Regions from separate parts of the Streptomyces sp. SCSIO ZS0520 genome, predicted to be linked through region 3. Evidence: predicted binding sites of a transcription regulator. Region 3 holds the regulator's gene; each other region holds the start of a gene.

Evidence for each region. Region 3 encodes HrcA, which represses chaperone genes, less so after heat shock. Its sites were predicted from a motif close to TTNGCACTCNGNNNNNCNGAGTGCNAA; they were not measured.
Region 1: groL (chaperonin GroEL) is a predicted target of HrcA. The motif match lies at 2,278-2,304, and genes of this name have one in related genera.
Region 2: groES (co-chaperone GroES) is a predicted target of HrcA. The motif match lies at 3,364-3,390, and genes of this name have one in related genera.

Annotation. Positions count from the first base shown of each region.
Region 1 is NZ_CP092644.1:4,654,363-4,664,498, reverse strand. It holds gene MID12_RS18405 (Uma2 family endonuclease) at 1-213, opposite strand, end outside; gene groL (chaperonin GroEL) at 465-2,090, opposite strand; gene MID12_RS18395 (cold-shock protein) at 2,458-2,664, opposite strand; gene MID12_RS18390 (MoaD/ThiS family protein) at 3,105-3,383, opposite strand; gene thrC (threonine synthase) at 3,419-4,702, opposite strand; SAM riboswitch class I at 4,720-4,892, opposite strand; gene MID12_RS18380 (glucosyl-3-phosphoglycerate synthase) at 5,133-6,122, shown strand; gene MID12_RS18375 (trehalose-6-phosphate synthase) at 6,251-7,663, shown strand; gene MID12_RS18370 (Lrp/AsnC family transcriptional regulator) at 7,764-8,252, opposite strand; gene MID12_RS18365 (APC family permease) at 8,734-10,136, shown strand, end outside.
Region 2 is NZ_CP092644.1:5,100,460-5,110,595, reverse strand. It holds gene MID12_RS20335 (SDR family NAD(P)-dependent oxidoreductase) at 1-62, shown strand, start outside; gene MID12_RS20330 (hypothetical protein) at 130-267, shown strand; gene MID12_RS20325 (DUF1990 family protein) at 388-930, opposite strand; gene groL (chaperonin GroEL) at 1,174-2,796, opposite strand; gene groES (co-chaperone GroES) at 2,910-3,218, opposite strand; gene MID12_RS20310 (polysaccharide deacetylase family protein) at 3,549-4,511, opposite strand; gene MID12_RS20305 (class I SAM-dependent methyltransferase) at 4,602-5,873, shown strand; gene MID12_RS20300 (RNA polymerase sigma factor) at 5,992-7,317, opposite strand; gene MID12_RS20295 (YciI family protein) at 7,428-7,781, opposite strand; gene MID12_RS20290 (alpha/beta fold hydrolase) at 8,372-9,373, shown strand; gene MID12_RS20285 (hypothetical protein) at 9,464-9,736, opposite strand; gene tsaD (tRNA (adenosine(37)-N6)-threonylcarbamoyltransferase complex transferase subunit TsaD) at 9,769-10,136, opposite strand, start outside.
Region 3 is NZ_CP092644.1:5,876,460-5,886,595, forward strand. It holds gene MID12_RS23435 (DUF3097 domain-containing protein) at 1-445, opposite strand, end outside; gene MID12_RS23440 (MBL fold metallo-hydrolase) at 481-1,233, opposite strand; gene hrcA (heat-inducible transcriptional repressor HrcA) at 1,619-2,635, shown strand; gene dnaJ (molecular chaperone DnaJ) at 2,636-3,769, shown strand; gene MID12_RS23455 (nitronate monooxygenase) at 3,872-4,939, shown strand; gene MID12_RS23460 (16S rRNA (uracil(1498)-N(3))-methyltransferase) at 4,936-5,685, shown strand; gene MID12_RS23465 (VOC family protein) at 5,709-6,101, shown strand; gene MID12_RS23470 (S41 family peptidase) at 6,251-9,496, shown strand; gene MID12_RS23475 (histidine triad nucleotide-binding protein) at 9,602-9,961, shown strand; gene MID12_RS23480 (ribonuclease Z) at 10,004-10,136, shown strand, end outside.

The DNA of each region.
Region 1 (10,136 bases), 1.2 Mb from region 3:
CTCCGCGGGGAGTTCGGCATAGAGGCTGTACTGAAGGGCCTCTGCGGTGGCGTGGTGGTGCCGGTGCGGCGGCGGTACCAAGGCGATCTGCCCTTCGTCGATCTCGGCGCGCCAGCCTTCCGGCACATTCAGCCCGCGCCACGTCCGGAGCAGGTACTCCCACTCCCCGTCCCGCGGAGCCCGGCTCCGCTCGGCGGCCCGTACGGCGGTCATCACGGGTCCCCTCCCCGGCCACGGATCCTCTCCGCGGCCGTACGAAGGCGAGGCTAGACCGGCTCGCGGAGAGATCCGCCGCCTTCTCCCGGAACCGCACGATCGAGTGATCATTCCCGCGCCCGGGAACTCCGCCCGCAGCCCTCCCCACCCCACGCCAAAGGCGGCACCCCCGAAGGGATGCCGCCCTGGTCGAGGCCCGGAGGCCTCGCAGACCGCTCGATCGTCGACCGGCCGGAGCCGGTGGCCGATCAGAAGTCCATGTCACCGCCCGGCATGCCGCCCGGAGCGCCCGCCGGGGCGGCCTTCTCCGGCTTGTCGGCGATGACGGCCTCGGTGGTGAGGAAGAGCGCGGCGATCGACGCGGCGTTCTGCAGCGCGGAGCGCGTCACCTTGGCCGGGTCGATGATGCCCTCGGCGACCAGGTCGACGTACTCGCCCGTGGCGGCGTTGAGGCCGTGCCCCGGGGTCAGGTTGCGCACCTTCTCGACCACGACGCCGCCCTCGAGACCGGCGTTGACCGCGATCTGCTTGAGCGGGGCCTCCAGGGCCAGCTTGACGGCGGCGGCACCGGTGGCCTCGTCGCCCTCCAGCTCCAGCTTCTCGAAGACCTGGGAGGCCTGGAGCAGGGCCACGCCACCACCGGCGACGATGCCCTCCTCGACGGCCGCCTTGGCGTTGCGCACGGCGTCCTCGATGCGGTGCTTGCGCTCCTTGAGCTCCACCTCGGTGGCGGCGCCGGCCTTGATGACGGCCACGCCGCCGGCCAGCTTCGCGAGGCGCTCCTGGAGCTTCTCGCGGTCGTAGTCCGAGTCGCTGTTCTCGATCTCGGCACGGATCTGGTTCACGCGGCCCTGGACCTGGTCCGCGGAGCCCGAGCCGTCGACGATGGTGGTCTCGTCCTTGGTGATGACGACCTTGCGGGCGCGGCCGAGGAGCTCCAGACCGGCGTTCTCCAGCTTGAGGCCGACCTCCTCGGAGATGACCTCGCCACCGGTGAGGATGGCGATGTCGCCGAGCATGGCCTTGCGGCGGTCACCGAAGCCCGGGGCCTTGACGGCGACGGACTTGAAGGTGCCGCGAATCTTGTTGACGACCAGGGTCGACAGGGCCTCGCCCTCGACGTCCTCGGCGATGATCAGCAGCGGCTTGCCGGACTGCATGACCTTCTCCAGGAGCGGCAGCAGGTCCTTGACGTTGCCGATCTTGGAGTTGGCGATCAGGATGTACGGGTCGTCCAGGGACGCCTCCATACGCTCCATGTCGGTGGCGAAGTACGCCGAGATGTAGCCCTTGTCGAAGCGCATACCCTCGGTGAGCTCCAGCTCCAGACCGAAGGTCTGGGACTCCTCGACGGTGATGACGCCTTCCTTGCCGACCTTGTCCATGGCCTCGGCGATGAGCTCGCCGATCTGGGTGTCGGCGGCGGAGATGGAGGCGGTGGAGGCGATCTGCTCCTTGGTCTCCACGTCCTTGGCCTGCTCGAGCAGGGCGGCGGAGACGGACTCCACGGCCTTCTCGATGCCGCGCTTCAGCGCCATCGGGTTGGCACCCGCGGCGACGTTGCGCAGGCCCTCGCGGACCAGCGCCTGGGCGAGGACGGTCGCGGTCGTCGTGCCGTCACCGGCGACGTCGTCCGTCTTCTTCGCGACCTCCTTGACCAGCTCGGCGCCGATCTTCTCGTACGGGTCCTCGAGCTCGATCTCCTTGGCGATGGAGACACCATCGTTGGTGATCGTGGGGGCGCCCCACTTCTTCTCGAGGACGACGTTGCGACCCTTGGGGCCGAGGGTCACCTTGACGGCGTCGGCGAGCTGGTTCATGCCGCGCTCGAGGCCGCGCCGTGCCTCCTCGTCGAACGCGATGATCTTGGCCATGTGAAGTGGTCCTCCCGGACGGGGTCTCCCCCGGTCGACCCCCGGGGAAGGGTGGATACTTCGGACCGCGCTGGCGCCCGCGACGGACGGCCCACATCCTGGCGGTTCCTTGCCCCACCCGGCTGCGGGCCTCACCGACCCGGTCCTGCTTTTGTCACTCTCACCTTCAGAGTGCTAACGCCAATGATTAGCACTCTGACCCTCCGAGTGCAAGGCGCACGGCCCCGGCCCGCGGCCGACTCGGCCCCCCGGAAGCACCCCGGCGCGGACGGCGGGCGGGCAACACAGGAGGAGGGCCCGCACCCTGACGGGCGCGGACCCTCCACAGGTCCTACGTGATGTCGCTCGATGTCGCTGTGTCGGCGCCTCAGCCGGCCGCGAGACGGACCATGTCCGCCTGCGGGCCCTTCTGGCCCTGCGAGATCTCGAACTCGACTCGCTGACCCTCTTCCAGGGTGCGGTAGCCGTCCATCTGAATCGCGCTGTAGTGGACGAAAACATCCGCACCACCGTCGACCGCGATGAAGCCGTAGCCCTTCTCCGCGTTGAACCACTTGACGGTGCCCTGAGCCATGCCTAACTCCCCTATTACTGGCCCTTGCGCAAGCCCGCACTTCGCGGACCCGGGTCAGACCTCGCCCCCGAATCCCGGGTGCGTAACGCGCCGACCGCGGCTGAATGTATCCGCCCAACTGCCCTGTGCAACAGGGCAATCGGACGAGAAATATCGGGACCGCCGAACGGAAAAGGAAGGAGAAATGCCCGACTTCAGGGCAAGCCGGGCCTGACAAAAGGGGGCCAACGCGGCAAAGGGCGAGGCCATGTTGACCACTTCTTGCTACCTCACCGGCGAGAACACATATGCACGTGGCACAAACGAGAGACGCGGTTCCCCAACTCTACTCCTTTCAACCCTGCAGAATTGCCCCCTCCGCTTTTGCTCGCGGAGGGGGCAATCGGCAGTAAAGGATCACGCGGGGGCGCTACGGGGGTCCGCGGCGCCCGGCAGGCGGCTCAGCAGCCGCCCGCCACCGCGGGAATGATCGAGACGCCGGCGCCGTCGGGGGTCGCGGTCTCCAGGCCCTGCTCGAAGCGGACGTCGTCGTCGTTCACGTAGACGTTGACGAAGCGGCGCAGCTTGCCCTCGTCGTCCAGGACGCGGGCGGCGATGCCGGCGTGGTTGCGCTCCAGGTCGGCGATGACCTCGGAGAGGGTGGCGCCCTCGGCGGCGACCTCGGCCTGCCCGCCGGTGTAGGTGCGCAGGATGGTGGGGATGCGGACGTTCACGCTCATGGGATCGGGCCTTTCTGCGATGTGCCGTCGGGTCGTCAGTGGGCCAGGCCCGCGTCGCGGAACGCGTCCAGGCTCGGGCGGATGGTGGCCGTGGGCCCGGTGGTCGGCGCGACCGCGTCGAGGGTCTTCAGTCCGTCGCCGGTGTTGAGGACGACGGTGCTGAGGGCGGGGTCGAGCAGCCCCGCCTCGATGAGCTTGCGCGTGACGCCGACGGTGACCCCGCCCGCGGTCTCGGCGAAGATCCCCTCGGTGCGCGCGAGCAGCTTGATGGCGTCGACGATCTGCTCGTCGTCCACGTCCTCCACGGCGCCGCCGGTGCGCCGGGCGATGTCGAGCACGTACGGGCCGTCGGCCGGGTTGCCGATGGCCAGCGACTTGGCGATGGTGTCCGGCTTCTGCGGGCGGACCACGTCGTGGCCGCCCTTGAAGGCCACCGAGACCGGCGAGCAGCCCTCGGCCTGGGCACCGAAGATCTTGTACGGCCGGTCCTCGACGAGCCCGAGCGCGATCAGCTCCTGCAGCCCCTTGTCGATCTTGGTGAGCTGGGAGCCGGAGGCGATCGGCACCACGATCTGGTCGGGCAGCCGCCAGCCGAGCTGCTCGCAGATCTCGTACGCCAGGGTCTTGGAGCCCTCGCCGTAGTACGGGCGCAGATTGACGTTGACGAAGCCCCAGCCCTCGCCGAGCGGGTCGCCGATGAGTTCGGAGCAGAAGCGGTTGACGTCGTCGTAGTTGCCCTCGATGCCGACCAGCTCGCCGCCGTAGACCGCGGCCATGACGACCTTGCCCTGCTCCAGGTCGTGCGGGATGAACACGCAGGAGCGGAAGCCGGCCCGGGCGGCGGCGGCGCCGACGGCCCCCGCGAGGTTGCCGGTGGAGGAGCAGGACAGGGTGGTGAAGCCGAAGGCGCGGGCGGCCTCGACGGCGATGGCGACGACGCGGTCCTTGAAGGAGTGCGTCGGGTTGCCGGAGTCGTCCTTGACGTAGAGGCCGCCGGTGACGCCGAGTTCGCGGGCGAGGTTGTCGGCCTTGACGAGCTTGGTGAAGCCCGGGTTCAGGCTGGGCTTCCCGGCGACGTCCGCGGGGACGGGCAGCAGGGGGGCGTAGCGCCAGATGCTGTTCGGGCCGGCCTCGATGCGGGCGCGCAGGGCCTCGGGGTCCCCGGCGGGCAGGTCGTAGGCGATCTCCAGCGGGCCGAAACAGCTCTCGCAGGCGAAGATCGGCCCGAGCGGGAAGCGTTCCTTGCACTCGCGGCAGGACAGCGCGGCGGCCGGTCCGAGATCGACGGTGGGGGTGGTGGCGACAGTCTGCGCAGCCATGGTGGCGAGGCCCTCTCTCCTCATCTTCCTCGCGACGCGTTTCGCCACGAGACGGAATTGGCACCTTCCCGAGCCGGTGGCCTCGGTCCCGTGCGGTGCACGGAGGCGAGCCGCCGCTTGCGCGGCAGGACCGGCTGGAGGGTTGCCGGGGCTTCAACGGGCCGTATCCCTCTGCCCCTCTGGATGAGCGGTATGGCTCCAGGGGCCGATCGGAACCCGGCCCTGGGCGTTTGTGGACGGTGACCCCCGACATGCGATGGTCATCCGCGTTGTTCAAGACTGTAACCGAAGGCCAGGACAGTTGAGACAGTCGTCCGAACCCCGAGATGAAAGTCACCATGCCCACCCGTCGGCGGCCCAGGGCCGCGGCCGGACGGGCCAGAACGCCGCCCCAGGTGTGTGCGGCACGGCAATGAGGGGGCACGCAACGGTGCTCGATGAGGTCGAGACGTGGCTGGCCAGGCGCTCCTGGTCGGTGTCCGAGCGTCCGCTGTCCCGGCTGACCGCGGCCAAGCGCGCCCCGGGCGCCCGGGTCAGCGTGGTGCTGCCCGCGCTCAACGAGGAGGAGACGGTCGGCGAGATCGTCTCGGTGATCCGGCGGGAGCTGATGCGGCCCGCGGCCCCGCTCGTCGACGAACTCGTGGTGATCGACTCCGGCTCCACCGACGCCACCGGCAAGGTGGCCGCCGAGGCGGGCGCCCGGGTGGTGCACCGCGACGAGATCCTGCCCCGGCTGCCCGCGCTGCCCGGCAAGGGCGAGGTGCTGTGGCGCTCCCTCCTGGTGACCGAGGGCGACATCGTCTGCTTCGTCGACGCCGACCTGCGGGACTTCTCCGCGGACTTCGTCACCGGCATCGTCGGCCCGCTGCTGACCGACCCGGACGTGCAGTTCGTGAAGGCGATGTACGACCGCCCCTTCACCGGCCCGGACGGCGCGGTCGGCACGGACGGCACGGACGGCGGGAGCGCCGCGCCGCAGGGCGGCCGGGTCACCGAGCTGATGGCGCGCCCGCTGCTGAACATGCACTGGCCGCGGCTGGCCGGTTTCGTGCAGCCGCTCGGCGGCGAGTACGCGGTCCGCAGGCCGCTGCTCGAACAGCTGCCCTTCCCGGTCGGGTACGGGGTGGAGCTGGGCCTCCTGGTGGACGCCCTGCACACGGTGGGCCTGGACGCGCTGGCGCAGGTCGACGTCGGGGTGCGCCGCCACCGCCACCAGGACGGGCAGGCCCTCGGCCGGATGGCCGCCGCGATCTACCGCACCGCCCAACTGCGCCTGGCCCGCGGTCAGTTGCTGCGCCCGGAGCTGACCCAGTTCGTCCGCGGCGAGGAGGGCTTCGAGCCGCGTACGTACCAGGTGGACACCGAGGAGCGCCCGCCGATGTGCACGGTGGCGGAGTACGCCGCGCGCCGGGTGGCCTGAACCCGCCGGGCCGGGGCGCGGCGGCCGGGGTGCACGGGGGCGCCCGGTGGTCCGGCGGGGCGCACGGCGGTACTCCGCCTGCCCCCGCCCGACGTTTGCCTGTCACATGGCGCGGCTAGGTTCGGCACATGTCTTCCACCCAGGGTGCCCAGGTCCTCGTCGCCTCCAACCGCGGCCCGGTCTCGTATGTGACGGGGGCGGACGGCTCGCTCACCGCCCGGCGCGGCGGCGGCGGTCTCGTCTCCGGCCTCTCGGCGATCGGACCGGACACCGACGCGGTGTGGGTCTGCGCGGCGCTCTCCGAGGACGACCGGGAGGCGGTGCGGCGCAGCGGCGGGCGCCTGGACCCGGCCGACACCGGTGGACAGAGCGTCCGGATGCTGGACATCGCGCCGCAGGTGCACACCGAGGCGTACAACGGCATCGCCAACTCGGTGCTCTGGTTCGTGCACCACATGCTCTACCAGACCCCGCTGGAGCCGGTCTTCGACGAGGACTTCCGCACCCAGTGGGCCTCCTACGAGGCGTACAACCAGTCCTTCGCCGAGGCGCTCGCCGCCGAGGCGGCCGAGGGCGCGGCGGTGCTGATCCAGGACTACCACCTGACCCTGGCCCCCGGGATGCTCCGCGCGCTCCGCCCCGACCTGCGGATCGGGCACTTCTCGCACACCCCCTGGGCGCCGGTGGACTACTTCCGGATACTGCCCGACGACATCGCCGAGAAGGTGCTGCGCGGGATCCTCGGCGCCGACCGCGCCGCCTTCCTGACCCGGCGCTGGGCGGACGCCTTCGAGGAGTGCGCCGAGCGCGTGCTCGGCGGCACCGGCAACACCCGGATCGGGGTGCACGGGCTCGGCGCCGACGCGGAGTTCCTGCGCGAGCGGGCGCACCGCCCGGACGTGGACGAACGCCTCGCCGCGCTGCGCGAGCAGATCGGCGGCACCGACCGCAGGACCATCGTGCGCGTGGACCGCACCGAGCTGTCCAAGAACATCGTGCGCGGGCTGCTCGCCTACCGGCACCTGCTCACCGCCCGCCCCGAGTGGCGCGAGCGCGTGGTCCACCTCGCCTTCGCCTACCCCTCCCGCCAGGACCTCGCCGTCTACCGCGACTACACCGACGAGGTGGCCAGGGTCGCCGCCGACATCAACGCCGAGTTCGGCACCCCGACCTGGACCCCGGTCGTGCTGCACGTCAAGGACGACTTCTCCCGCTCGCTCGCCGCCTACCGGCTCGCGGACGTCGCCCTGGTCAACCCGGTGCGGGACGGCATGAACCTGGTCGCCAAGGAGGTCCCGGTGCTCGCCGAGCAGGGCTGCGCCCTGGTGCTCTCCCGGGAGGCCGGCGCCTACGAGGAGCTGGGCGAGGACGCGCTCACCGTGAACCCCTACGACGTCATCGCCACCGCCGAGGCCCTGCACGAGGCGCTGAGCCTGCCGGAGGCGGACCGCGTGGCGCGCGCCGAGCGCCTGGCCGCCGCGGCGACGGCGCTGCCGCCCAAGGAGTGGTTCCTGGCACAGCTCGGGGAGTTGCGGGGCTGAGGCGGGCGCGGCGGCGGGCCGCTGGGTCAGCGGCAGCGGGGTCAGCGGCAGCGGGGTCAGCGGCAGCGGGGTCAGCGGCGCCGGGGCCCGCGGGGCGGCGTCAGCGGGTGCCCCAGGCGTAGGTCTGCTTGCGCAGCTTGAGGTAGACGAAGCTCTCGGTGGTGCGGACCCCGGGCAGGGTGCGGATCCGCTTGGTGATCATTTCGAGCAGGTGCTCGTCGTCGTGGCAGATGACCTCGGCGAGCAGGTCGAAGGAGCCCGCGGTGATGACCACGTAGGCGACCTCGTCCAGGGCGCTGAGCGCGTCGGCGACCGGTTCGAGGTCGCCCTCGACGGTGATGCCGACCATCGCCTGCCGCATCAGGCCGACGGTGAGCGGGTCGGTCACGGCGACGATCTGCATGACGCCCTGCTCCTGGAGCTTCTGCACGCGCTGGCGCACCGCCGCCTCGGAGAGCCCCACCGACTTCCCGATGGCCGCGTACGGGCGGCGCCCGTCCTCCTGGAGCTGTTCGATGATCGCCAGGGACAGGGCGTCCAGCGCGGGCGCGCCGCTCGTCCCACTCGTCTTCTTCGGGTCACGTGCCACGCCCGCCACTCTGCCCCAGCCCCCGCCCTCGCGCAAGCACGGACAACTCGATCCGCACCAGCAGGACTTCACGGCGACCGATTCACTTGCCAGTCGGCTGGATGTATACGGAAAGCGCAGCATGGGCGGAGAGGTGTCGGCGGTACGAGGACACCCGCCCCGACCGCCTTCCGGCCAGGAGGAACGCCGCCGGCGACCCGACCGTACCCGGAGCGCCCCCACCCCCACCGGAGACGTCACCCACTCCGACCCCGCCCCCGCGGCGGGAAAATTCCCCCGCCGGGCAAATCGGTCAGCGTACGGTTCCCGCACCCGCGACCGAGGCATCGAGCCCTGGCATGCGGAGGCAGATTCCCGCGCCCGCCTCCGATCGGCAGATCAACTTCCCTGACAGGCAAGCCGATCCAAGGGCATCCGAGCCGAGCGGAGCCCGCCGCCCACAGCCCCGGATACGGATTCAGCACGCTATACGGTCCCGGCCATGTCTCAAGTCGAGGACCGCAGCGGGGGCCGCGAGGGCGGCCGGACCAGGAAGCAGGCGGCGGAGGCCGGGGCCGCCGCCGGGGACGGGCAGACCGCCGCCGGGAACGGGCAGGCCGCCGCCGGGAACGGGCAGGCCTCTGCCCGGGAGACCGCCGCCGGGACCGGGAGTGTCCGGTCCAAGGGGCTCGGCGCCGACTCCGTGGGGCTGGTCGGCAGTACCGTCATCGGCCTGTCGACCGTCGCCCCCGTGTACTGCCTGACCAGCACCCTCGGGCCCACCGTGGGCGAGGTCGGGCCGCAGCTGCCCGCCGTCTTCCTCGCCGGGTTCCTGCCGATGCTGCTCGTCGCCTTCGCCTACCGCGAGCTGAACAGCGCCGTACCGGACTGCGGGACCTCCTTCACCTGGACGGTCAAGGCCTTCGGCCCGCGGGTGGGCTGGATGTGCGGCTGGGGGCTGGTCATCGCCACCGTCATCGTGCTCTCGAACCTGGCGGGTGTCGCCGCCGAGTTCCTCTATCTGCTGCTCACCGAGGTGACCGGCAGCACGGCGGTCGCCGACTTCGGCGCGCGCACCCCCGTGCACGTACTCACCGTGCTGCTCCTCATCGCCGCCGCCACCGCCCTCGGCTACCGGGGCATGACGGCCACCGCCTGGTTCCAGTACGCCCTGGTGGGGCTCCAGTTGGCGGTGCTCGCGCTCTTCGTGGGGCGCGCGCTCGGCCGCGCCGGGGAGGGCGGCGGCCGGGGCGGGGCGGGGCTCGACTTCTCGTGGAGCTGGTTCGACCCCTTCGCGGTCTCGTCCTTCGCCGCCTTCACCGCCGGGCTCTCGCTGTCGATCTTCATCTACTGGGGCTGGGACGCGACGCTCACCCTCAACGAGGAGACCTCCGGCAGCACCCGCACCCCCGGCCGCGCCGCGATGCTCGCCATGGCGATCCTGGTCGGCAGCTACGCGCTGACCGCCGTCGCCGCGATGCGCTTCGCCGGCACCGGCGAGACGGGCCTCGGCCTCGGCAACCCGGCGACCTCCGACAACGTCTTCGCCGCCCTCGCGGAGCCGGTGCTCGGCCCCTACAGCGCGCTGCTCTTCCTGGCCGTCCTCGCCAGCGCCGCCGCCAGCCTGCAGACCACCTTCCTGCCCGCCGCCCGCACCATGCTCGCCATGAGCACCTACCGCGCGATCCCCGCCTCCTTCGCCCGGGTCCACCCGGGCTTCCGCACCCCGGGCCGCGCCACCGTCGCGGCGGGCCTGGCCACCGGCCTCTTCTACGCCGTCATGGCCGTCGTCAGCGAGAACATCCTCGTCGACACCGTCTACGCCCTCGGCCTGATGATCTGCTTCTACTACGCCCTGACCGCCTTCGCCTGCGTCTGGTACTTCCGCCGCGAACTCACCGGCGC
Region 2 (10,136 bases), 780 kb from region 3:
CGCGCGCGCTGCTCGGCGGGGTGTCCTCGCGCGCCGGGCGCAAGTACGGCCCGCGGTACTGACGTCGGCCCGCCGCCCGGCCCGGGGGCGGTAAGTCCCAGTGCGGGGGCGTACTTCTTCCCCTCCGGGATGAAGGCGCTGGGCGACTGTCTGCACGCCCGCGGGCTGAAGTTCGGTCTGTACGGCCGGGCGGGCCGCACCGCGGGCGAACCGGCGGCCACCGTCCCGGCGCACGGCACGGTGCTGCTGCGGGTGGCGCGGCGGTAGCACCCCGACCGGGCGGCCCGCTCCGTACCGGCGGGGCGAGGGCTCCCGTACCGGCGCCGGGGAAGGCTGACAGGGGTCGCCCTCCCCGGCGCCCTCGACTGCCGTGCGGGGAACGGCGGTTCAGGTTCCGGACGGCCGCGCGCCCGCTGCCGCGAGGCGGGCCAGCACCCGTCCGCAGCGGCGTCCGTAGGCGCGCTGGAAGAGGAGGACCAGCGGCCCGGCGAGACGGGTGAACCAGCGGTCCGGCCTGCTGAAGGCGGTGACGGTGAGCCGGACCGCGCCGCCGGGCGCCAGCTCCACCAGGAAGGCCTCCTCGCCGCTCTCGGGATGGCCGGGCAGGGTCCCGTACGCGAATCCGGCCCGCCGGGGACCGCGCAGGGCCCAGACCACCCGGCAGCGTCCGGCCACCGGCCCGATCCGCACGGCCACTTCGGCACCCGGCACCGCGCGCTCGGCGTCCACGGCGATACCGATGCCGAGGCCCCGGTGCATGCGCCAGTCCAGGAGTGCCTCCGCGGCGGCCTCGAAGACCGCCTCGCCGTGGCCGAGCAGGGTGCGCACCCGCAGATGGTGGTAGCCGCCGGGGAGCGGTCCGTGCCGGGTCGCGCCGACCTCGGGATAGGTGAGCGGCACGGGCACCGCCGCGGGCGTGGGATCGGCCATGACGGCATTCTCGTACGAGGCGGTCGGCGGTCGGCAGTGGGCGGCGGGCGGCGGGCGCTGACCGGGAGCGTGCGCGGGCCGGTCCGCGGGCCGGATGCGGACGGGCGGCGGGCGGGGGTCCGCGGGTACGGGTCCGCGGGCGGGGGCGCACGCACCGCGGCCCGGCACCCCCGTGGGGATGCCGGGCCGCTGGCCGGCCGGGCCGCGCGGGCTCAGCCGGGATGCTTCAGGCGGGGCCGGGCCTCAGTGCGAGTGGCCGTGGCCGTGGCCGTCGTCGGCCTCCTCCTCGGCCGGCTTCTCGACGACCAGGGTCTCGGTCGTGAGCAGCAGGGAGGCGATGGAGGCGGCGTTCTCCAGGGCGGAGCGGGTGACCTTGACCGGGTCGATGACGCCGGCCTTGACCAGGTCGCCGTACTCGCCGGTGGCGGCGTTGTAGCCGTTGCCCTTCTCCAGCTCGGCCACCTTGGAGACGATGACGTAGCCCTCGAGACCGGCGTTCTCGGCGATCCAGCGCAGCGGCTCGACCGCGGCGCGGCGGACCACGGCGACACCGGTGGCCTCGTCGTCGCTCTTGCCGAGGCCGCCGTCGAGGACCTTGGCGGCGTGCACCAGGGCGGAGCCACCACCGGAGACGATGCCCTCCTCGACCGCGGCGCGGGTCGCGGAGATGGCGTCCTCCAGACGGTGCTTCTTCTCCTTCAGCTCCACCTCGGTGGCGGCGCCGACCTTGATCACGCAGACGCCGCCGGCCAGCTTCGCGAGGCGCTCCTGGAGCTTCTCGCGGTCCCAGTCGGAGTCCGTGGCCTCGATCTCGGCCTTGATCTGCGCGACGCGGCCGGTGACGTCCTCGGCCTTGCCGCCGCCGTCCACCAGCGTGGTGTCGTCCTTGGTGACGGTGACGCGGCGGGCGGTGCCGAGCACGTCCAGGCCGACCTGGTCGAGCTTGAGGCCGACCTCCTCGGCGATGACGGTGCCGCCGGTGAGGGTGGCGATGTCGCCGAGCATGGCCTTGCGGCGGTCACCGAAGCCGGGGGCCTTCACCGCGACGGCGTTGAAGGTGCCGCGGATCTTGTTGACCACCAGGGTCGACAGGGCCTCGCCCTCGACGTCCTCGGCGATGATCAGCAGCGGCTTGGAGGAGTTGGTCTGGATGACCTTCTCCAGGAGCGGCAGCAGGTCCTGGATGGACGAGATCTTGCCCTGGTGGATCAGGATGTACGGGTCGTCGAGGACGGCCTCCATACGCTCCTGGTCGGTGACGAAGTACGGGGACAGGTAGCCCTTGTCGAAGGCCATGCCCTCGGTGAAGTCCAGCTCCAGACCGAAGGTGTTGGACTCCTCGACGGTGATGACACCGTCCTTGCCGACCTTGTCCATCGCCTCGGCGATGAGCTCGCCGACCTGCGGGTCCTGGGCGGACAGACCGGCGACGGCGGCGATGTCGGACTTCTCGTCGATCGGGCGCGCGGTGGCGAGCAGCTCGTCCGAGACGGCCTTGACGGCGGCGTCGATGCCCTTCTTCAGGGCGGCCGGGGAGGCACCGGCGGCGACATTGCGCAGGCCCTCCTTGACCAGGGCCTGGGCGAGCACGGTCGCGGTGGTGGTGCCGTCACCCGCGATGTCGTTGGTCTTGGTCGCCACCTCCTTGACGAGCTGGGCGCCGAGGTTCTCGTACGGGTCCTCGACCTCGACCTCACGGGCGATGGTGACGCCGTCGTTGGTGATGGTCGGGGCGCCGAACTTCTTGTCGATGACGACATTGCGGCCGCGGGGGCCGATGGTCACCTTCACGGTGTCGGCAAGCTTGTTGACGCCGCGCTCGAGGGCGCGACGGGCGTCCTCGTCGAACTTCAGGATCTTCGCCATGGAGCGGTTTCATTCCTCTCAAACGAACTGCGCCCCGGGCGCCCGGCAGGCTGTGAGTGAACGCAGCGATTCGCGGGGGCCAGGGGCGCAGGTCATCAGCAAAATACGGTGAATTACTTCTCGATGACCGCGAGCACGTCGCGGGACGAGAGGACGAGGTAGTCCTCGCCGTTGTACTTCACCTCGGTGCCGCCGTACTTGCTGTACAGGACGACGTCACCGACCTGAACGTCGAGCGGCAGGCGCTCGCCGTTCTCGAAACGGCCCGGGCCCACGGCCAGGATGACGCCCTCCTGGGGCTTCTCCTTGGCAGTGTCCGGGATGACCAGGCCGGAGGCCGTGGTCTGCTCGGCGTCGAGCGGCTGGACCACGATGCGGTCCTCAAGCGGCTTGATGGCAACCTTGGTGCTGGCGGTCGTCACGATCCGACCTCCCCCTTCGGAGATCTCACGGGGTCAACTGATCTGAGGTGGCGACCGGGTGGATCCGTCGTCGCGGGTGCCGGACCTGCCCGTCGCTTCTGGCACTCTCCAGTGGGGAGTGCCAAGGGCGACACTATGACTGCGATTAGCACTCGGTCAAGCGGAGTGCCAATGAGGCGGCGGCGCGTTGCCCGTGTTCCCTCTTCCGAGGTCGCCCGGAAGCCTGTGCGGGGCGCGCGCTCCGGTACGTACGCCCCCGCCGGAACCCGTACGGGGAGCCCGCCGGAACCCGTACGGCGAGAGGGAACCCGGCAGGCGGCCCTCCCGCGCTCAGAGGTAGTCCTCGAGGCGTGCCACCGCGAAGCCCTGGGCCGTCACCGCCCTCAGGAAGGCGCGGACCATGTCCTGCATGGTGCCCTGCCACTCGCCCCGCCCGCTGAAGTGGGTCAGCACGATGTCCCCGGCGTGCAGCTTGCGGTCGAGCTCGCGGTAGTCCCAGCGGTCCAGGGCGATCTCCTCGTTCCACAGCGGGACCGCCTCGATGCCGCAGGACCGGGCGGCGAGCAGGGTGTCCCGGTTGTAGTTGCCGTAGGGCGGGCGCAGCAGCGTGGGCCGGTGCCCGTACTCCCGCTCCATCACCTCCTGCATCCCGCAGATCTCCCGCCGCTGCTGCGCGTAGCCGAGCTTCGGCAGGTAGGGGTGGCTCAGGGTGTGGTTGTGCAGGGTGGCGCCGCTCGCGCGCAGGCGGCGGAAGTAGGCGTAGTCGTCCTTGACCAGGTAGTCGGTGAGGAAGGCGGTGTAGGGGATCTTCAGGTCGGCCATCATGCGCGGGAGGGCCGGGTCCTTGTCGTAGCCGTCGTCGATGGTCAGGAAGACGACCTTGTCCCGGGTGGGCACCCGGGTGAGCACCGGCGGCAGACCCCGCTGGCCGCCGTGCACCTCGAAGCCCCGGCGGGTGTGCAGCGCCGGTTTGCGGGCGGGCGGCGGCGGTGCGGGCAGCGGGGCCGCGAGCAGCCGCCAGCGGGTGGCGGCGGCGAGCCGGGCGGCGCGCGCCCTGGCCTGCTCGGCGGGGGCGGCGAGGGCGTGGGCGCGGGGGGCCTCGGCGGGCGCCTCCAGGGGGCGCAGTCCGCCCGCCGCCGCGCCCGGCGCACCGGGTGCGCCCGCCGGGGAGCCGGAGCCGCGCTCCACGCACCCGACGGCGACGGCCGACATCGAGAAGGCGAGCACGGCGGCGAGGCCGTGCACCAGTTTCCGCCTTCCGGCCCATTGGGCATTTTGTCGTACTAGGCGCATGGCGCCGCATCCTGCCAAGGCACCGCCCGCGCCGGGCACCGACACCACCACCGCGCCCGCCCGGTCCACCGACTGGCCCACAATGGCCCGGTGAACGACCGCAACGCCCCGGCACCGGGCACCCCCGAGGACCCCGGCCCGCTCGCCGCCTTCGCCGCCCTGCTCACCCCCGAGGGCCGCGAGCTGCTCGACCTCGTCGCCGGGACCGCCCCGGGCGAGGAGCTGGCCCTCGCGACCCGGCTGCGCCGGACGCACCCGGCGGCGCTGGTCTCCGCCGCGCTCGGCCAGGAGCGGCTGCGGGCCCGGGCGGTCGCCAAGTTCGGCGCCGGGGACGCGGCGCGGATGTTCTTCACCGCGCACGGCCTGGAGCAGTCGACCCGCACCTCGGTGGCCGCCCACCGCGCCGCCCGGCTGGCCTCGCTGGGCGTGAGCAGCGTCGCCGACCTGTGCTGCGGCATCGGCGGGGACGCGCTCGCCCTCGCCCGCGCCGGGATCCGGGTGCTCGCCGTCGACCGGTCTCCGCTCACCTGCGCCGTCGCCCGCGCCAACGCGGCGGCCCTCGGCCTGGCGGACCTCGTCGAGGTGCGCGAGGCCGAGGTCACCGAGGTGGACACCCGCGGATACGGGGCCGTCTTCGTCGACCCCGCCCGCCGGGCCCCCGCCGGACGCGGCCGCGGCGGCCGGGGCGGCGGCAACGTCCGCGTCTTCGACCCCGAGGCCTACTCGCCCCCGCTCTCCTGGGCCGTCGGCGCCGCCCGCACCGCCCCGTACGCCGCGCTGAAGATCGCGCCCGGCATCCCGCACGAGGCGATCCCGGAGGACGTCGAGACCGAGTGGGTCTCCGAGCGCGGGGACGTGAAGGAGGCGGTGCTGTGGTTCGGCACCGGGCAGCCGGCCTCCCGGCGGGCCACCCTGCTGCCCTCCGGCGCCGCCCTCGCCGTCCCGCTCGACCGGATGCTCCCCGACCCGGAGGTCCGCCCGGTCGGCCGCTACCTCTACGAGCCGGACGGCGCCGTCATCCGCGCCCATCTGGTGGCCGAGGTCGCCCGGCAGGTCGGCGGCGGCCTCCTGGACGCCACCATCGCGTACGTCACCGCGGACGAGCCGCACCCCACCCCGTACGCCACCGCCTATGAGATCACCGACCAACTGCCCTTCAACGTCAAGAAGTTGAAGGCGCTGCTCCGGGAGCGCGGGGTGGGCACCCTGACCGTGAAGAAGCGCGGATCGGCGGTGGAGCCGGAGGAGTTGCGCCGCAAGGTGAAGCCGGAGGGGCCGCGGGCGGCGACGGTCTTCCTCACCCGGGTCGCGGGCGCGCCGACCATGCTGATCGGGGCGCCGGTTACGGGTGGGAAGAACTGACAGGGGATCAACTTTCTGTGGAGTGAGCAGGCCTGACAGGCCATCACCATCCTCCGGTGGCGATCAGGACTGACAGCGCCCACCAACTCCCTCCGCAGCAGAGGAAGTTGATCGGCCGTCACTTGTCCTCGGACGACGCCGAGTCGGAGTCGGCGGCTTCGTCCGCCCGGCGCAGCAGCAAGGCGCGTTCGCGGGCGTTGCGGGTGAGTCCGGCCGCGCGGCGGAACTCCGCGGATGCCTCGGTGCCGCGGCCGAGGCGGGCGAGCAGGTCGCCGCGGACGCTGGGCAGCAAGTGGTAGCCGTCCAGGGCGCCTTGAGCGGTGAGGGCGTCGACGAGGGCGAGGCCACGCTCGGGCCCCTCGGCCATTCCGAGGGCGACGGCGCGGTTGAGTTCGACCACCGGGGAGGGCGTCTGCCGGGCCAACAGGCCGTACAGCGTGGCGATCCGCGCCCAGTCGGTGTCCTCGTAGCGGTAGGCGCCCGCGTGCGAGGCGGCGATCGCGGCCTGGAGCACATACGGTCCGTGCGGGGCGCCCCGGGCCGCCTCCTCGGCGCGGCCGAGGGCGGTGAAGCCGCGGGCGATCAGCAGCCGGTTCCAGCGGGCCCGGTTCTGGTCGCGGAGCAGCACCGGGTGCCCGTCCGGCCCGGTGCGGGCGGCGAGCCGGGAGGCCTGGAGCTCCAACAGGGCGGCGAGGCCGTGCACTTCGGGCTCCTGCGGCATCAGGCCCGCGAGCACCCGGGCCAGCCGCAGCGCCTCCTCGCAGAGCGCCGGGCGCACCAGGTCCTCGCCCTCGGTGGCCGCGTACCCCTCGTTGAAGATCAGGTAGACGACCTCCAGGACCGAGCCGAGCCGCGCCTGGCGGTCCTCGCCCACCGGCACCTCGAAGGGCACCTCCCGTTCCGCGAGGGTGCGCTTGGCGCGGACCAGGCGCTGGGCGACGGCGGACTCGGCGGCGAGGAAGGCGCGGGCGATCTCGGCGGTGCTCAGGCCGCCGAGCAGCTTCAGGGTCAGGGTGATCCGGGACCGCGGGGAGAGCACCGGGTGGCAGGAGACGAAGAGCAGCCGCAGCAGGTCGTCGTCGATGGCCTCGGCGTCCGGCACCGCGGCCGGATCCTCGGCCGGGTCGCCCGCCGGGGGCGCCGTCTCCAGGTCGCGCCCGAGCACGGCGAGCTTGCGCGCGTAGCGCTCCCGGCGGCGGACCAGGTCGACCGCGCGGCGCCGGGCGGCGGTCATCAGCCAGGCCCCCGGCCGGTCCGGGATGCCCTCGCGGGGCCACTGCTCCAGGGCGGCGACCAGGGCGTCCTGGGCGAGTTCCTCGGCGGTGCCGATCTCGCGCACCAAGCGGGCGGTGGCGGCGATCAGGCGGGGCGACTCCATCCGGAAGACGGTCTCGACGACCCGGCGGACCTCCTCGGCGGCGGCCCCGCCCCGCGCTGCGCTCATCCGGCCATCAGACACCCGCCGGGCATCCGGCACCAGGGCCGGACGCCCGGTGTCGCCGGACGCCCGGCCGCGGCGGTGGCGCGCGGCGCTGCGCGCGGTGGTGGGCGTGCTCACTCGGCGATCTGGCGGACCTCGCAGGTGACCGTCCAGTGGTCGTCGTGGACCTTCAGGAAGCGCTTGGACCATTCGACGGCCTCGGCCATGTCCTTGCACTGGGAGAGGGCGTAGCCGCCGATGACCTCCTTGGTCTCGGTGAACGGCCCGTCGGTGACCGAGATCCGGCCGCCCTCCCAGCGCACCCGCACGCCCTCCGCGGTGGGGGCGAGCCCTGCGGTGTCGAGCATCACCCCGGCCTTGGTGATCTCCTCCAGGAGCGCGTTCATGCGCTCCATCATCTCCTCGCTCGGGCCCTCGGCGGGGGCGTTCTTCTCGTCGATGCGGACCAGCGACAGAAAGCGCGGCATGGTGTGCTCCCTCGGTACGGCGGCGAGCTCCGGGCCCTCCGCGGGGCGGGGCCGGTCCCCGTCCCTCACCCCTGCGTCGACCGGGCCGGGCGGAAATCGACATCCGCCGCCGAACTTTTCCGGAGAATTTTTTCCGCGTCCCCGAGGACACCCCGGGAGCCCTCGGAAGGAGCACCGGAAGCCCCCGCGAGAGCCCGCGAAAAGAACCAAGGAAATCCTCAAGGAAGCGGCAATAAGTCTGACCATTTCCCGTGCGGAGAGCTTCGGCGGGGCCGTCTTTCCCGGCGGGGCGTGAGAGCGCTCACTACTGCCTTGCGCGGGGGATGATCTCCACCGACGATGTTCTGACCTCGTGCTGGACTTCCCGTCCGCGGTGCCTCCATGGGCCGCGGCCGGGGATTTTCCGGCCCTGTCCGGAACCACCGGGCAAACGGTCCGCGGGATTGTCTGCCTACCGGTCCGTAACACCACGGGCCTTCCCGCCGTCGCCGATAATCCCCTCGTATACGGGCGGCAATCGGGAATCGGCGCGCCCCGAACGGCAGTTGAAGGTACGGATGACCCAGCGAGCCCCATGGAGGGGACCGGCGATGAACGGCGTGCGGCACGAACTCCTCGGCGAGGCGCACCTCACGCTGCCCGAGGGCACGCCGAAGGCGGTCATCGTGCTCAACCCCGCGATGGGCGTGCCCGCCACGTACTACGCGCGTTTCAGCGCCCAACTCGCCGGCCACGGGATCGCCGTGGTCGCCGCCGAACTGCGCGGGCAGGGCGCCAGCCGCCCCCGCTCCGGCCGCCGCACCCGGCACGGCTACCAGCAGCTGATCGCGCACGACGTCCCCGAGACCGTCGCCGCCGTCCGCGCCCACTTCGGCCCCGAACTCCCGCTCTACCTGCTCGGGCACAGCCTCGGCGGCCAGATATCCATGCTGTACGCGACCCGGGAGCACGCCCGCACCCACGTCGACGGCCTGGTCCTCGTCGCCTCCGGCACCGCGCACTTCCGCGCCTACCCGGGCCTGCGGCGGGCCGGGGTGCTGCTCTTCTCGCAGTCCGCCGCCACGCTGGCCTCGGTCTGGGGCTACTGGCCCGGGCACCGGCTCGGCTTCGGCGGCCGCCAGCCCGCGATGCTGATGCGCGACTGGGCCCGGCTCGCCCGCACCGGCCGCTTCAGCCCCGCCGACGCCGACGTCGACTACGAGGCGCTGCTGCGCGAGACCCGGCTGCCGGTGCTCGCGGTCTCGGTGGCGGGCGACACGCAGTACTCGCCGCGCAGTGCCGTGGACGGCCTGGTCCGCAAGCTGCCGCCGGGCGTCGCGACCCGGATGCACTGGCGCCCCTCCGACGGCTCCCGGCCCGGCCATCTGCGCTGGCCCCGCTCCGCCGACGAACTCGCCACCCGGATCGCCGAGTGGACCACCGAGCTGCGGGCCGCCCGCCCGCAGCGGACCCCGGTACCCCGGCAGGGCCCCACCGCCCCGCCGCCGACCCGGGTCAGGCCCGCACAGCTCAGGCCCGCACAACTCAGGCCCGCGCAGGCCGAGCTGCCCGGACCCGCGCGGACGCCGCGCACACCGGCCGCCGAGAGCTGAGGCCCCGGCCGCGCCGGACCGCGGCCACACAGATTCCCCGGGCGGGGACGGGGGTACCGCCCGGGGTTCCAGCTCTTGTGCCGGACACCGCTAGTCGGTGTCCGGCTCCTCCCCGCCGACCGCCTCGAACCGCCACCGGTGCACCGCCCGGGAGACCAACCCGGCCTCCGGCTCGGGCAGTTCGGGCAGCTCGGCCTCGTAGGGGGCGTCCCACCAGGTGAGGACGAGGACGCGGTCGCCGGGGGCGCGGAAGGTCTCGCGGCGCGGCGGGCGCGGGCGCAGCTCCTGGGCGCGGGCCCAGCGCAGCAGCTCCTCGCCCCGCCCCTCGGCGGCGCGGGCCTCCCACATCAGGGTGACGGTCAACGGGCTCGGCCTCCTCGGCGCCGCCGGGCGGCTCAGGGGTACAGGTTGTCCTTGGCGAGTTCGTGCACATGGTCGTGATCGTGGGAGTGGGAGTGGCCGTGCGGGTGGCCGTGCTCGTGCGCGCCGCCGCCCTCCGCCTCCGCTGTCCCGCCCGCCTTCGCGGTGTCCCTGCGCGCCCCCGGCACATGCGGCTCGGTGACCGGCAGCGAGGAGTCGGCGGGGAGTTCCCAGTCGGAGGCGGCGCGCCCGCGGGCGACCATCTCGGCGCCGAGGGCGGCGACCATCGCGCCGTTGTCCGTGCACAGCTTCGGCCGGGGCACCCGCAGCCGGATGCCGTACTTCTCGCAGCGCTCCTGGGCGAGCGCCCGCAGCCGCGAGTTGGCGGCGACCCCGCCGCCGA
Region 3 (10,136 bases):
CGACCAGGGAGGGCAGATCGTCGATCCCCTCCAGGTACTCCACGACCACGCCCTCGATCCGCAGGTCGTCGCCCCAGACCCGCTCCACCAGCTCGGCGTCGTGGCGGCCCTCCACATAGATCCGCCCGGCGCGCGCCACCCGCGCCCGCGCCCCGGGCACTGCCACCGAACCGGAGGCCGTACGGCCGGACCGGGCCGGAGCGGCGGACGGGCGCACCAGGGTGACGACCCGCCCCTCCAGGAGGAAGCCGCGCGGCTCCAGCGGGAAGACGCGGTGCTTGCCGAAGCGGTCCTCCAGGGTGACCGTGCCCGCCTCGCAGCCGATCACCGCCCCGCAGAAGCCGGTCGCCGGCTCCTCCACCACGAGGCCCGGCTCCGCGGCCACCTCCGGGGCGGGCTGCTTCTTCTTCCAGGGCGGAGTCAGGTCCGGCGAGTACGGGCGCATTCGGCTGACGATAGGAACAGCAGGTCTACGCCAGGTCACGACACGCCGACGGATCCGGCCAGTTGATCACGCTGACGGCGAACGAACGCGGCGTCCACCACGGCCCCGTGGCCCGGTACGTACCGGGCGTCCTCCCCGCCGAGTTCGAGCAGCCGGTCCAGGGCGGCGGGCCAGCGCCCGGGCGCCGCGTCGGGCCCCGCCTGCGGCTGTCCGGACTCCTCGACCAGGTCCCCGCAGAACACCACCGGCACCGGGCCGGGCACGAGGACCACCAGGTCGTACGGGCTGTGCGCGGGGCCCAGATCGGCGAGGAGGACCTGGCGGCCGCCGAGGTCCAGGGCGCGGGTGCCGGAGACCTCGTGGTGCGGGGGCCGCAGCAGCTCGCTCGCCTCGGCCGCGGCGGAGGCGTCCGCGCCGTGCCGCACCGCGTCCGCGCACAGCGCCTCCCGCCCGCGGTCGAGGGCGCGGCCGAAGCCGACCGCGGCGTACACCTCGGCCCCGGAGAAGACCGGGGCGCCGAGGACGTGGTCGAAGTGCGGGTGGGTCAGGGCGAGGTGGCCGACCCGGCGGCCCGGCCCGAGCAGTTCCCGGGCCGCCGCCCGCAGCGCCGCGCCCTCCCGCAGCCCCGACCCGGCGTCGACCATGAGGGCGGCCTCTCCTCCGGTGACCAGGCCCGCGGTGCAGTCCCAGCCGGGCAGCCGCACCCTCCCGCAGCCCTCACCGAGGTCCTCCCAGCCCTGCGCCGCCCAGTCCGGTACGCGATCCGGCGCGGGCCGCTCCGGCGTCATCGGCGCGCACCTTCCGTACCGTCGCCGGTGGCGGTTCTCCTGCCCTCGGGCACGTTCCCTCCAGGGGGATGGCGGGTTTTCCACAGGCGCGCCGGAGAGCGCTCCCGGCATGCGAAAGTACAGCCATCCGCTTCTTCCGGGGCGCGCGGGAGACCGAGGCAGCGCGCGCGGCGGCGGCAGCGGCCGAGGGGCGGCGAGGGCGGCAAAGGACGGCAAGGGGCGGTAAAGGGGAGGAACAGCGGGCCAAGGTGCGGCAGGACCCTGCGAGCGCTCTTGCCGTGGCCGTACCCACCGGCCGTACACTGGGCCGCGTCTGGCACTCTGCTGCCCGGAGTGCCAAGGGGAGCGTCGGGCGGGCCGTGACCGGGAACTGGAGGTGGACGCGATGCTGAGTGAACGCAGGCTCGAAGTGCTGCGCGCCATCGTCCAGGACTATGTCGGCACCGAGGAGCCCGTCGGCTCCAAGGCGCTCACCGAGCGGCACAGCCTCGGGGTCTCCCCGGCGACCGTGCGCAACGACATGGCCGCCCTGGAGGACGAGGGCTTCATTGCGCAGCCGCACACCAGCGCCGGGCGGATCCCCACCGACAAGGGCTACCGGCTCTTCGTCGACAAGCTCGCCGGGGTGAAACCGATGACGCCGCCCGAGCGGCGCGCCATCCAGAACTTCCTCGACGGCGCCGTCGACCTCGACGACGTCGTGGGCCGCACCGTGCGGCTGCTCGCGCAGCTGACCCGGCAGGTCGCGGTGGTGCAGTACCCGTCGCTGACCCGCTCCACGGTGCGCCATGTCGAGCTGCTGGCGCTGGCGCCGGCCCGGCTGATGCTGGTCCTGATCACGGACACCGGGCGGGTCGAGCAGCGCATGATCGACTGCCCGGCGCCCTTCGGCGAGAGCTCGCTCGCCGATCTGCGGGCCCGGCTCAACAGCAGGGTCGCCGGACGGCGCTTCGCGGATGTGCCGCAGCTCGTCCAGGACCTGCCGGAGGCCTTCGAGAACGAGGACCGGGGCACGGTCACGACCGTGCTGTCCACCCTCCTCGAAACCCTCGTCGAGGAGACCGAGGAACGCCTGATGATCGGCGGCACCGCCAATCTCACCCGCTTCGGGCATGACTTTCCTCTCACCATCCGGCCGGTCCTCGAAGCCCTGGAGGAGCAGGTCGTCCTCCTCAAACTCCTCGGTGAGGCGACCGATTCGGGCATGACCGTACGCATCGGGCACGAGAACGCCCACGAGGGACTCAACTCCACGTCCGTGGTCTCGGTCGGCTACGGTTCGGGCGGCGAGGCAGTCGCCAAGCTCGGCGTGGTCGGACCGACCCGCATGGACTATCCGGGAACGATGGGAGCAGTACGCGCAGTGGCACGTTACGTCGGACAGATCCTGGCGGAGTCGTAAGTGGCCACGGACTACTACGCCGTACTCGGCGTGCGCCGCGACGCTTCCCAGGACGAGATCAAGAAGGCGTTCCGCAGACTCGCCCGCGAGCTGCACCCGGACGTCAATCCGGATCCGAAGACCCAGGAGCGGTTCAAGGAGATCAACGCCGCCTACGAGGTGCTCTCGGACCCGCAGAAGAAGCAGGTCTACGACCTCGGCGGCGACCCGCTGTCCCAGGCGGGCGGCGGCGCGGGCGGATTCGGTGCCGGCGGCTTCGGCAACTTCTCCGACATCATGGACGCCTTCTTCGGCACCGCCTCCCAGCGCGGGCCCCGCTCGCGCACCCGGCGCGGCCAGGACGCCATGATCCGCCTGGAGGTCGAGCTGGACGAGGCCGCCTTCGGCACCACCAAGGACCTCCAGGTCGACACCGCCGTCGTCTGCACCACGTGCAGCGGCGAGGGCGCGGCCCCCGGCACCAGCGCGCAGACCTGCGACATGTGCCGCGGCCGCGGTGAGGTCTCCCAGGTCACCCGGTCCTTCCTGGGCCAGGTCATGACCTCGCGCCCCTGCCCGCAGTGCCAGGGCTTCGGCACCGTGGTCCCCACCCCCTGCCCCGAGTGCGCGGGCGACGGCCGGATCCGCTCCCGGCGCACCCTGACGGTGAAGATCCCGGCCGGTGTGGACAACGGCACCCGCATCCAGCTCGCGGGCGAGGGCGAGGTCGGCCCCGGCGGCGGCCCCGCGGGCGACCTCTACGTGGAGATCCACGAACTGCCGCACTCGGTCTTCCAGCGCCGCGGCGACGACCTGCACTGCACGGTCACCATCCCGATGACCGCGGCGGCCCTCGGCACCAAGGTGCCCCTGGAGACCCTGGACGGAGTGGAGGACATCGACATCCGGCCCGGCACCCAGTCCGGCCAGTCGGTCCCGCTGCACGGCCGGGGCGTCACGCATCTGCGCGGCGGCGGCCGCGGCGACCTGATCGTGCACGTCGAGGTCACCACCCCCGGCAAGCTCGACCCGGAGCAGGAGCGCCTGCTGCGCGAACTGGCCAAGCTGCGCGGCGAGGAGCGCCCCACGGGCCAGTTCCAGCCCGGCCAGCAGGGCCTTTTCTCCCGCCTGAAGGACGCCTTCAACGGACGCTGAGCCGCGGTCCACCGGCCCGCCCCGCGCGGCGTGCCGGTGGACCCCGCGCGCACCCCGGCACTGGTTTCTGACCGGTAGCAGGAACATGGCACCATGCGTTCCATGTCCTTGGCTCTGAGCGATCTTTCTGCGTACCCGATCGTGCAGGCGCCCATGGCCGGAGGCGGTTCGCCGCCGCGGCTCGCCGCCGCGGTCAGCGAGGCCGGCGGCCTCGGTTTCCTCGCCGCCGGATACAAGACCGCGGACGGCATGTACGAGGAGATCAAACAGCTCCGCTCGCTGACCGGCCGCTTCTTCGGCGTCAACCTCTTCATGCCGCAGCGGCCGCTGACCGACATGGCGGCGGTCGGCGTCTACCGCAACCAGCTCTGGGGCGAGTCCGCCTGGTACGAGACCCCGCTCGGCGACCCGGACGCCAAGACCGACGACGGCTACGAGGCCAAGCTCGCCATCCTCCTCGACGACCCGGTGCCGCTGGTCTCCTTCACCTTCGGCTGCCCCACCGCCGAGGTCGTGGAGTCCTTCGCCCGCGTCGGCACCCGCACCCTGGTGACCGTCACCACCGCCGAGGAGGCCCGCGCGGCCGAGGCCAGCGGCGCCGACGCGGTGTGCGTGCAGGGCGTCGAGGCGGGCGGCCACCAGGGCACCCACCGCGACGACCCGGAGCTGGACCACACCGGCACCGGACTGCTCGCCCTGATCGCCCAGGTCCGCGAGGCGGTCCGGCTGCCGCTGGTGGCCGCGGGCGGACTGATGCGCGGGGCGCAGATCGCCGGGGTCCTCGCGGCCGGAGCGCAGAGCGCGCAGCTCGGCACGGCCTTCCTCGCCACCCCCGAGTCGGGGGCGCCGCAGCTCCACAAGGACGCCCTGACCGACCCGCTGTTCCCGCGCACCGAGCTGACCCGCGCCTTCTCCGGCCGCCCGGCCAGGGGCCTGGTCAACCGCTTCCTGCGCGAGCACGGCCCGTACGCGCCCGCCGCCTATCCGCAGGTGCACTACCTGACCTCGCCGCTGCGCCGGGCCGCCGCCAAGGCGCAGGACCCGCAGGGCATGGCGCTGTGGGCGGGCCAGGGCCACCGGCTGGCCCGGCCGCTGCCCGCGGCCGAACTCGTCGAGGTGCTCGTCGGCGAACTCGCCGCCGCCCGGCAGGACTTGGCGGCCGGGGCATGACCGCCGCCGTCTTCCTCACCGAGGACTTCACCGCCGACGACGAGGGCCGCCTGCTGCTCACCGGGCCGGAGGGGCGGCACGCCGTCTCCGTGAAGCGGCTGCGCGCGGGCGAGCCGCTCGTGCTCACCGACGGCCTCGGCCGCTGGGCCGAGTGCGAGGTGCTCGCCGCCGAGGGCAAGGACCGGCTCACCGTGCGCCGGGGCCCGGTGCGGCAGGAGGAGCCCGAGAGCCCGCGGCTGACCGTGGTGCAGGCGCTGCCCAAGGGCGACCGGGGCGAGCTGGCCGTCGAGACGATGACCGAGACCGGGGTGGACGCGATCGTGCCCTGGGCCGCCTCCCGCTGCATCACCCAGTGGAAGGGCGAGCGGGGCCTCAAGGCGCTCGGGAAGTGGCGCGCCACCGCGCGCGAGGCAGGGAAGCAGTCCCGCCGGGTCCGCTTCCCCGAGGTCGCCGAGGCGATGACCACCCGTCAGGTCGCGGGCCTGCTCGCCGGTGCCGACCTCGCCGCCGTGCTGCACGAGGACGCGGCGGTGGCGAGCCGGGCCCTGGCCACCGCCGAACTGCCCACCGGCGGCGGGATCGTCCTCGTGGTGGGCCCCGAGGGCGGTATCAGCCCGGAGGAACTCGCCCTCTTCGCCGAGGCCGGCGCCGAACCGTACCGGCTCGGGCGTAGCGTGCTGCGTACATCGACCGCCGGTACGGCGGCGGCCGCACTGCTGCTCGGCCGCACCGGCCGCTGGTCCTGAGCCGCACCCCGAAGGAGACCCCCTTGGAACTCGCGCAGGTCAGGCTGCTCGTCACCGACTTCCCCGCCTGCTACCGCTTCTACGCGGAGGTGCTCGGCCTCAAGCCGCAGTCCGGCGCACCGCAGGGCCCGTACGAGAAGTTCTCCCCGGCGACCGGCTCCGCGGGCATCGCGCTCCAGGACCGTACGGCGATGGCCGAGATCATCGGGGAGCTGGGGGAGTCGGTCAACGGCCACCGCTCGCTGGTCGTGCTGCGGGTCGACGACCTCGACGACTACTGCGAGCAGATCACCGCCCGGGGCGCCGCCGTCTTCCAGGGCCCGGCCCCGCTCACCGACCGGATGCGGGTGGCCCACCTCAAGGACCCCGAGGGCAACCTGGTCGAACTCCAGGAGTGGCTGCTCCTCCAGGGATAGGCCTCCCGCGGTCGCACTGCCCGCCCCGGCGGTGCGGCTGCCGCCCCGAGCGACCCCTTTGCACCGTGCGCCCCGGTGTGCGCCGGTGGGGCGGACCAAGTGATCGAAAAGGGTCACCAAGTACCGCTCGTGCTGCTTAGGGTGCTGGTGTGACCCAGCCTGCTTACCTCCGCTTCCCGCATCTGCACGGCGAGTTCCTCGTGTTCACCGCCGAGGACGACGTCTGGGCGGCCCCGCTCGACGGCGGCCGCGCCTGGCGGGTGAGCGCGGACAACATGCCCGTGCACCATCCGCGGATATCCCCCGACGGCACCCAGGTCGCCTGGACCTCCACCCGGGACGGCGCCCCGGAGATCTTCACCGCGCCCCTCGACGGCGGGCCCGCCAAGCGGCTCACCTACTGGGGCAGCGCGCGCACCGGCGTGCGGGGCTGGACACCGGACGGCCGGGTCCTCGCGGTGACCACCCACGGCCGGGCCTCCCTGCGGCGCTCCTGGGCCCACGCTGTCCCGCTCGACGGCGGCCCCGCCGAGACCCTGCCCTACGGACCGGTCGGCGACCTCGCGCTCGGGCCCGAGGGCCGGGCGCTGCTGCTCTCGGTGCCGATGGGCCGGGAGGCCGCGTACTGGAAGCGCTACCGGGGCGGCACCGCGGGCAAGCTGTGGATCGCCGCCGAGGACGGCTCCGGTGACTTCGCCCGGCTGCACGCGGGGCTCGACGGCAACATCGAGTACCCGCTGTGGACGGTCCCCGCCGAAGGCCCGGCCCGGATCGCCTTCCTCAGCGACCACGAGGGCACCGGCGCGCTCTACTCCTCGCTGCCCGACGGCGAGGACCTGCGCCGCCACAGCCCCCTCGGCCCGGCCGAGGACGGCAGCGGCGGCTTCTACGCCCGCCACGCCGCCACCGACGGCAGCCGCGTCGTCTACGCGAGCGCCGGTGAACTCTGGCTCCTGGACGACCTGGACGGCGCCGCCCCGCGCCGCCTGGACATCCGCCTCGGCGGCCAGCGCACCGACATGCAGCCCCGTCCGGTCAGCGCCGCCGCCTGGTTCGGCGCCGGGGCGCCCGACCACACCGGCCGCGGCAGCGCCCTCACGGTGCGCGGCGCGGTGCACTGGGTCACCCACCGCTCGGGACCGGCCCGCGCCCTCGCCGCCGAACCCGGCGTCCGCGCCCGGCTGCCGCGCGCCTTCCGCGCCGAGGGCGAGGAGTACGTGGTCTGGGTGACCGACGCGGAGGGCGAGGACGCCCTGGAGTTCGCGCCCGCCACCGGTGCCGCCCCCGGCGCCACGCCCCGCAGGCTCGCCGCGGGCAGGCTCGGCCGGGTCCTCGCCCTGACCGTGGCGCCCGACGGCAGCCGCGCCGCCGTCGCCTCGCACGACGGCCGGGTGCTCCTCGTGGAGCGGGAGAGCGGCGAGGTCCGCGAGGTGGACCGCACCGAGGACGGCGAGGCGAGCGGCCTCGTCTTCTCCCCGGACTCCGCCTGGCTCGCCTGGTCGCACCCCGGCCCCGAGCCGCTGCGGCAGCTGAAGCTCGCCAACACCGCCGACCTGTCGGTCACCGAGGCCACCCCGCTGCGCTTCTGCGACTACTCGCCCGCCTTCACCGACGACGGCAAGCACCTCGCCTTCCTCTCGGCGCGCTCCTTCGACCCGGTCTACGACGAGCACGTCTTCGACCTCGCCTTCGTCGGCGGCAGCCGCCCGCATCTGATCACGCTCTCCGCCGCGACCCCCTCGCCCTTCGGGCCGCAGCGCCACGGCCGCCCCTTCCAGGCGCCCGACAAGGAGGAGACCCCGGAGGGCGAGGGCTCCCCGGTCACCCGGATCGACCTCGACGGGCTCGCCGACCGGATCGTGCCCTTCCCCGTCGAGGCGGCCCGCTACTCCTCGCTGAAGGCGGCCCACGAGGGACTGCTCTGGCTGCACCACCCGGTCCACGGCGTCCTCGGCAACGCCCGCGCGAACCCCGAGGACCCGGACCCCAAGACCGAGCTGGAGCGCTACGACCTCGCCCAGCAGCGGGTGGAGCACCTCGCCCTGGACGTCGACCGCTTCGCGGTCTCCGGCGACGGCAAGCGGATCCTGCTGTGGAGCGACGGCAAGCTGAAGGTGGTGCCCAGCGACCGCCGCGCCCCGCACGAGGACGACGGCGACGCCCACATCACCGTCGACCTCTCCCGTATCCGCCAGACCCTCGAACCGGCCGCCGAATGGCGGCAGATGTACGAGGAGGCGGCCCGGCTGATGCGCGACCACTTCTGGCGCCCCGACCTCGGCGGCCTCGACCTGGACGCCGTCCTGGACCGCTACCGCCCGGTCCTGGACCGGGTCGCCACCCACGACGACCTGGTCGACCTGCTCTACGAGGTGAACGGCGAGTTCGGCACCTCGCACGCCTACGTCGTCAGCCCCTTCGGCGGCGGCAGCGGCGAGCGCAGGCAGGGACTGCTCGGCGCGGACATCTCCCGCCACGAGGACGGCAGTTGGCGCATCGACCGCATCCTGCCCTCGGAGACCTCCGACCCCCGCGCCTACGCCCCGCTCGCGGCGCCCGGCGTCGCGGTCCGCCCCGGCGACCGGCTGCTCGCCGTCGCGGGCCGCCCGGTCGATCCGGTCACCGGTCCCGGGCCGCTCCTGGTGGGCACCGCGGGCAAGCCGGTCGAGCTGATGGTCGGCCCCGCCGACGGCGGCGACCCCCGGCACGCGGTCGTCGTCCCGCTGGACGACGAGGAGCCGCTGCGCTACCACGACTGGGTCGCGGGCCGCCGCGCCCGTGTCCACGAGCTCTCCGGCGGCCGGCTCGGCTACCTCCACGTACCGGACATGCAGGCCCCGGGCTGGGCGCAGATCCACCGGGACCTGCGGGTCGAGGTGGCCCGCGAGGGGCTGATCCTCGACGTGCGGGAGAACCGCGGCGGCCACACCTCGCAGCTGGTGGTCGAGAAGATCGCCCGCCGGGTGGTCGGCTGGGACCTGCCGCGCGGCCGCCGCCCGCAGAGCTATCCCGCCGACGCCCCGCGCGGGCCCGTGGTCGCCGTCGCCAACGAGCACTCCGGCTCCGACGGCGACATCGTCAACGCGGCGATCAAGGCGCTCGGCATCGGCCCGGTCGTCGGCACCCGCACCTGGGGCGGCGTCATCGGCATCGACAGCCGCTACCACCTGGTCGACGGCACCCTGGTCACCCAGCCCAAGTACGCCTTCTGGGTGGAGGGTTCGGGCTGGCAGGTGGAGAACTACGGCGTGGACCCGGACGTCGAGGTCGTCATGGCGCCGCAGGACCATGTCGCGGGCCGGGACCCGCAGCTCGACGAGGCCGTCCGGATCGCCCTCGCCGCCCTGGAGCAGAACCCGGCGAAGACCGCGCCCGCGCTGCCCCCGCTGGACTGAACGCGCGGCCCCGGAGCCGGTCCGCCACGCCCGGAGGGCGGACCGGCCCCGGGCGGCGGCTACGATTCCCGGGCAACGATCAGCCGAGGGTGAGGGAGTACCCGGATGTCGGGCGAACCGCAGGCCGACTGCCTGTTCTGCAAGATCGTCGCGGGCGAGGTCCCGGCGACGGTGGTACGCGAGACCGAGAACACCGTCGCCTTCCGCGACATCAACCCGCAGGCCCCGACGCACGTCCTGGTCATCCCGCGGGCCCACTACCCGGACGCCGCCGCGCTCGCCGCCGCCGACCCGCAGGCGGCCGCCGACGTGCTGACCGAGGCCCGCAATGTCGCCGAGGACGAGAAGGTCACCGACAGCGGCTACCGCATCGTCTTCAACACCGGCTCCGGCGCCGGCCAGACCGTCTTCCACGCCCACGCTCATGTGCTGGCCGGGCGCGGACTGCAGTGGCCGCCCGGCTGAGACACCCCCGGCCCTGTCCGCAGCAGAAGGATCGAACTCCCCGTGTCCGTACGTGAATTGGTGGTCCTCGGCACCGCGAGCCAGGTCCCGACACGGCAGCGCAACCACAACGGCTACGTCCTGCTGTGGGACGGCGAGGGCCTGCTCTTCGACCCCGGCGAGGGCACCCAGCGGC